Regions from separate parts of the Sessilibacter sp. MAH1 genome, predicted to be linked through region 1. Evidence: predicted binding sites of a transcription regulator. Region 1 holds the regulator's gene; each other region holds the start of a gene.
The links. The regulator FliA, encoded in region 1, starts transcription of late flagellar genes. The targets are predictions, from matches to a motif close to TAAAGTTATNNNNNNNNCGGCCGATANCC.
Positions count from the first base shown of each region.

Region 2: a site for FliA is predicted at 774-802, ahead of flgM (flagellar biosynthesis anti-sigma factor FlgM). Genes of this name have one in related genera too.
Region 3: a site for FliA is predicted at 941-969, ahead of ACYQ28_RS04370 (DUF2971 domain-containing protein). Genes of this name have one in related genera too.

Region 1 is NZ_BAAGIC010000011.1:53,349-55,627, forward strand. It holds gene ACYQ28_RS12030 (MinD/ParA family protein) at 1-716, shown strand, start outside; gene ACYQ28_RS12035 (RNA polymerase sigma factor FliA) at 719-1,462, shown strand; gene cheY (chemotaxis response regulator CheY) at 2,211-2,279, shown strand, end outside.
Region 2 is NZ_BAAGIC010000002.1:320,417-322,695, reverse strand. It holds gene flgA (flagellar basal body P-ring formation chaperone FlgA) at 1-412, shown strand, start outside; gene flgM (flagellar biosynthesis anti-sigma factor FlgM) at 867-1,199, shown strand; gene ACYQ28_RS03315 (flagella synthesis protein FlgN) at 1,805-2,279, shown strand, end outside.
Region 3 is NZ_BAAGIC010000003.1:211,012-213,290, forward strand. It holds gene ACYQ28_RS04370 (DUF2971 domain-containing protein) at 1-870, opposite strand, end outside; gene ACYQ28_RS04375 (aspartate carbamoyltransferase) at 1,173-2,183, shown strand.

The DNA.
Region 1 (2,279 bases):
GAGTGGTATTGCTCGATGCTGATTTAGGATTGGCTAATGTAGATGTGCTGTTGGGTTTGAGAGCTAAGCACAACATAGCGGATGTATTAAATGGCGTATGTGATCTGCAAGATATTTTGTTGACCGGCCCTGGAGGAATAAAAATTGTTCCGGCCTCATCCGGTGTTCAAAACATGACGCAATTAAGCGCCCAGCAACATGCCGCATTAATTAATGCATTTAATACGCTTGATCAGCAATTGGATATTTTGGTTATCGATACCGCAGCGGGAATTTCAGATACGGTTGTCAGCTTTGTAAATGCGTCCAACGAAGTCATTGTTGTCGTGTGTGATGAGCCTTCATCCATTACCGATGCCTACGCGTTAATTAAGTTACTTAACAGTGAATATCAACAATCGCGTTTTCGGGTGGTTGCTAATATGACGCGCACCGTTAACGAAGGGCAAAACCTGTTTAATAAATTACAAACCGTATGTGATCGCTTTTTAGATGTCACATTACAGTATCTCGGCCATATTCCTTTTGATGAAAGCGTACGTAAAGCCGTACAAAAGCAAACGCCGTTAATGACCGCTCTGCCACGCAGTCGTGCTTCCCAGGCAATTAAAGGTATTGCTCAAAAAGTTATAAGTTGGCCGCTGCCAAGTGGCCCAAGAGGGCACTTGGAGTTTTTCGTTGAACGGCTTTTGCATACTGCACATGTGGAGGTTTAACTATGGCTGCTGTGGACGGATTAGCAATGTATGATCAAGCGCAACTTCAACCGGCGATCGACATAGAACAGTATGCGAGTTTGGTAAAACGTATTGCCCATCACATGATGATGAGAATGCCGGCGAGTGTGCAAGTTGAAGATTTAATTCAAGCTGGAATGATTGGCTTAATTGAAGCATCGCAAAAATACGATGCCAGTAAGGGTGCGAGTTTTGAAACCTACGCAGGAATTCGCATTCGTGGCGCCATTGTGGATGAAATGCGCAGAGGTGATTGGGCGCCGCGTTCGGTGCATCGTAATGCCAGACGCGTTCAAGACGCCATTGCGCAAATTGAAGCACGCACAGGCCGCGATGCGACTGATAAAGAAGTGGCCGACGAATTGGAAGTGAGCTTAGAAGAATATCACGCGATTTTGCAAGATAGCACCAGTACACGCTTGTTCAGTTATGAAGAGGCCGTAGGCGAAGACGACAGCCGTATTGAGCACGACAGTGCCAGCGATGGTAATCTCAGTCCATTTGTAGGCCTGCAAAAAGATAATCTGCGTAAATGCTTGGCCGAGGCGATTAAATCGCTGCCAGAGCGCGAACAGCTGGTTTTAGCGCTATATTACGATGAAGAGTTGAATCTTAAAGAAATTGGGCAGATATTAGGCGTAAGTGAATCGCGAGTCAGTCAAATTCACAGTCAGGCTGCACTGCGTTTACGTGGTCGTCTTCAAGATTGGGTAATTTCGGAGTGATAATTACGAATTCATAAAAATAAGTAACGATTTATTCGGTTAAATTAAATCGCTGACAAAAGATAGTGACCCGTTTGTGCCTTTCATGGTTCTCTGCGAATCTCTTTTATTCAATGGCAATTCTGAATAACGACAGACCCCTCTAATTTTTTGCCAAATTTACCGTGACTTTTTTTCTTGAACAAAATCCCATTCAAATTAAATATTTTGTAGCTTTCCCAATCTTGTGAATAATTAAGATAATTTTTTTGCTTTATTCTAAAAAAAAGTCGTTTAAAGCCGAAACTATCCTATAGAAACAGTTTTATAGAACGAGCGTGACATTTATAGCTAGGAATATTTAGGAATCTCTGATTAACCCGGTCGCAATTTTTACTGAAGAACGAAATTGAAAATGTAATGTGTAATTTCTTTATCATTTCAATTGCTTATCGTGTCGCGGTTATCAATGCACCTGGTGCGGTGACTAGGCCGAGGTTAATCAGAGCTTCTTTATTCTAATTTATTTTAACAATCGGGTTTTTATTGAAAAGAGATTTATTTAGTAAAAATTCAGATTGAGTGTTATTACGCTTTTTTTGTACAAGATTTAGGTATTTGATTTCATTAAACCCTACAGATTATGTCCGCGGTTGATCAATACCCGAATATTGGTAATCGCTATCCTTAAAAAACTGGATACCGCACAAACTGCTACTAGACTTTGTATTGAATCGGTTTCCCTCGACCAGGGCCTATGGAGGTTACATTGGATAAAAATATGAAAATCCTCATAGTCGATGATTTTTCTACTATGCGGCGGATCATTAAAAATCTA
Region 2 (2,279 bases), on a different contig from region 1:
AATTTATTTAATTGCCGAAATCGCGTTATATAAGAAAATTGTTGTATTTAGTGATCATCTCTCCAAAGGAAAATTAATTCAAGAAAGCGATTTAAAAATAGATTTGGTTGACATCAGTGATATCAGAGAAAGCTATTACAAAGAGATTACCCCTGTGATAGGTAAAGAATTAAAGAGAAACATCAAAAGTGGTGACATTGTTAGAGATGCCCTATTGGATATGCCGCAAGTTATCAAACGCGGACAAATTGTTAATCTGATGGCTACATCATCTGTAATCTCTGTTGAAACAACAGGTACGGCCTTATCGGATGGGCGTATTGGGGAGATTATTCGTGTAAAAAATAACCGAAGTGATCGTATTGTCTCGGGTACAGTGCAATCAAATGGCGATGTGTATATCAACCTTTAAGACTTAAAAACAATGATTAGTCTTAAAGAATCACAAAAAAAATCGTTAAGAATCATAAAGATAGACCCTATTACACAGCGAGACTCAATCAGCCAAACATAGAAACCCCAAAAATCGAGCTCGTTTAAACAAAATAGCCGCTATAACAGAAAGTTATCCAGAATAAAACTCAAGGAAACTCAGATTAACCCAGAGTTTCCCGCACACAAGGATGTGTTGCCAATTTAAAGAGCTGTAAGTGATTGAAATTGTGAAGAAATTGGAGATCACAGTTTCAATTTCTGTCATCTGACTAATTCACGGATGAGTTAGTCACATGCCCCTAAAGACCAACACTAAAAGAAAAAATTTAAAAAACCATTAAAGGTTATCAAGACTTGGCCGAAACCAAGTACATGATCAAATTATCTGGGTTAACCTCAGTAACTCATACATAAACAACGAGCAAACGATAATGGCCATTAACTCTATTGGTAACAATGCCAATCTAAACTCAAACAGCAATAACGTGCAGAGAAACAGTTCTGAGAATACTCGCTTAGAAACAAATTCTAGAGCTGAAACTGTTCAACAAGGTCGAGCGAATACCACCACAGGCCCTACTTCAGACGTTACGCTCAGCCCACAGGCTAACAGACTCTCGCAGATTGAAAACTCAATTGCTGCTACTAGCGACGTGAATCAAGAGCGTGTCGATCAAATACGGGCGGCTATTAATGAAGGTTCTTTTAATATAGATGCAGAATCCATCGCTAATCGATTATTAGAGCAAGACGACCTGTTTTAACATTTACTGAGTCACTCTTTATAGAAATATTGAGCTACTCTTGAAGCAGAAAGCAAATTATCGAAATATACCGTTACTCAGTAAATCCAATTAAGTTCGATGTATTAATCGACTAAAATCCAGACCGCGTTATAGATGGTATTTAACTTTGTATACGCAGTCTTTAACGTCATTAGTCTATTGCTCTCTGGGTTAACAAATACACAATAGATATCGCTAATAACGTTCGTTACTTAAGCGCCGTATTTAAATTGTATTCTGTTTTTGAATATCGATTATTTGCGCAATATTTATGATACCTATTGCCGTATGTATCTAAATAACTTCCTAAATCTACCGTGTAAACTATTCAAAATATTCCAAAAAATTTTCATTTCAATAATGAATATCCCATCTACTTCGAATAATTGTACTTTGTTTGAACGATTTTCGTTAAAAATTTAATTTTGTACGTTGGTTAGTTATATTTCTCGCGATTTTCTATTTCTAATTAGCCTTGGCAACCTATTTGCAAAGTAACGTTTTAAACACGAAAACGGCAAATTTTCGACTATTCTTTTGTTATTGTAAGTCAACGTTACAGCGTTTATTTAACGGAGCTCAGTATGAATCTGGTTGGCACTTTAGAAATTAACTATGAACAATTAAAACAACATATCTTAGAAGAGTTAAACAGTGCCTTAAATTTGGCGAGATTATTAGACGCTGAAAATCAATTGTTGACCGATAGAGATCAAAAAATTATAGAAGAGCTCAACACCGTTGTAGAGCAAAAACAAATATTCATCAATCAACTCGAAAACAACGCCAAAATACGCGACCAATGGATTCTAGAAAATAGAGATAAAATACCGTCTCAATCTGCACATCATGATCAGACACTAAGCCGAGCCAAAAGTGAGAAAATCTGGGATAGTATTTTGGCAGAACACGCCGATTTAACTAGCCTCTGGCAGAAGGTGGAGCAACATATTCTTGTCTGTAGACGACTTAATTTAATTAATGGACGATTAATTGGTTATAGAAAACAGCGTGCTCGTCGCGTTGAAGAAATGTTGTTTGGAAAATCATCGACCCCTA
Region 3 (2,279 bases), on a different contig from region 1:
GTGCAAATTCGATTCGAAAATACGAATTTTGCGATTTAATTTTATCGCATTTTGTATCAGTTTCTGTTTAAAAGCTTCGTTGGTTTGCGCGCCGAAATAAATCTCGGTAAGTTCGCTGGGTATAAATTTAACAGAACTCCAACCTTCATCTTTAGCTTTTTCAAGGTTCTCAGTCGTATTGGGCATCAATCGAAAACATCGCCATTCTTGTTCCGCGGCAAATTGTTTGGGTTTCATCAGTAATTTGGCTCGAAAGGAATCCGTAGACAACTCGACACGTTTTTTCGAGCCGATAATATCGAGCATTTGCTCTTCTAATGTGCTGATTTCCGGTCGAACATCAGTGTAATTGACTCTGGTGGCGTCGCTTAGGGAGCTGTTTTCGGCGCAGGAAAATCGCAGGGCAACACCTTGATGATTATCGGCGTAGTAGCGCCAGCAATTTAGGCTATCGATACGAGCATGAAGTGAGCAGATGCGAACACGTAAGGCGTAGTTGCGCCATTGTTTTACCTGCTTTGCTAGTGATTCCCGTCTGGCTTCAACCACTTGCGCGAGCAGCCCTTTAATCACACCAGCGGCTTCTTCCTCGTCACTGAATCTCTGCTCAGCCCGCCAGCGTCGAATGGCTTGTAAGACTTGACCTTCGCCGACTGGAGTATCGGATTGGAAGATCAGCCGCAACGCTTTTTTGGTCAATGCATCCAACAGCTCGCTATGGCTGAAACGCAATTGGCTATGGTAATCAAGCTCGCACGTATCGTTGAATAAATGTGGGGCATTCCAGCGAAGCGAGTGCGTGGCGAGGATTTTATCCGCTGTCTCGGCACTGCAAAACTTAATTAAAGAGTTAGGCGTTTGGATGGCCACGAACTATCCTTCTTTACACGTTAACAATCACTGGTGCCCCACGAATTGACTGTGCACTGGGCAACAGTTCTTGTATCGGCATTGCCGTGAATTTGTTTACTGCCAAGTTGGCTAAGTTGATATTTTTGTTGATATTGGATGGGTTGTTTATCTCAATCTTGATCGCAATCGCTAGAAAAGATCGTTTTCATTACGAGAAGTTGAGCAATCCAATCCTAATCCGCGTTAAAATTCGCGCTGCGGCTTGTTCCTTTATCGAATAAAGCTTAGCGTAAAATTTCTAAAAGTTTTGAGGAGTTGCTGTGAATCTCACGGGAAGCCATATTCTTTCTATTTCTCAGTTTGATCGTGAATCTATTGATCGTATTTTTGACGTTGCCGACACCATGGCTCCTTACGCGGCGCGTAAAAAGGCTACTCGTGTCCTAGAAGGCGCGATTTTGGGCAATATGTTTTTCGAGCCAAGCACGCGAACGCGCGTGAGCTTTGGTTGTGCGTTTAACCTTTTAGGTGGCAGTGTACGAGAAACCACCGGCTTTGAGACTTCGGCTATCGCCAAGGGCGAGTCTTTATACGATACCGCGCGTGTGCTTTCTGGTTACAGCGATGTTATTTGTATGCGCCATCCTCAAGCCGGCTCTGTGGAAGAGTTTGCCCAAGCCAGCCGGGTTCCGGTCATCAATGGCGGTGATGGCCCCAACGAGCATCCGACCCAAGCGCTTTTAGACTTGTACACCATTCGTCGTGAACTCGATGGCAAGGGTCGGCAGATTGACGGTTTGCGCATTGCCATGATTGGTGATTTGAAGTTTGGTAGAACCGTACACTCTTTGGCAAAATTATTAACGCTCTACAAGAACGTTACCTTGGTGTTGGTTGCACCCAAGGAATTAGCCATGCCTGAGCCCATTGTTGAGATGCTGCGTGAGTGCGGCCACAAGGTCACCATCACCGAAGAATTATCGGAAAGCATCAAGAGTGTTGATATCGTCTATTCAACACGCATTCAAGAAGAGCGCTTTACCAGTAAAGATGAGGCCGATCTTTATCGAGGCCGTTTTCGTTTAAATCAGGCCATCTACACGCAATTTTGCGAGCCTAATACCGTCATTATGCATCCGTTGCCACGCGATTCTCGAATGGAGGCAAACGAGCTCGATAACGATCTTAACCAAAATCCTAATCTTGCTATTTTCCGCCAAACCGATAACGGTATTTTGGTGAGAATGGCGTTATTTGTCTTGGTTTTAGATGTTGCCAATCTTGTTGATCAATACTCTCACGATGTACGTTGGTTTACCGGCAATCGTTAATATTTTTTAGCTGACCATAAGGTTATTCGTGTTTTTATTGACGAAAGTCGTTACCCAATAATTAACGCGCGTTAATTCACCTTATTTATGAGCCAC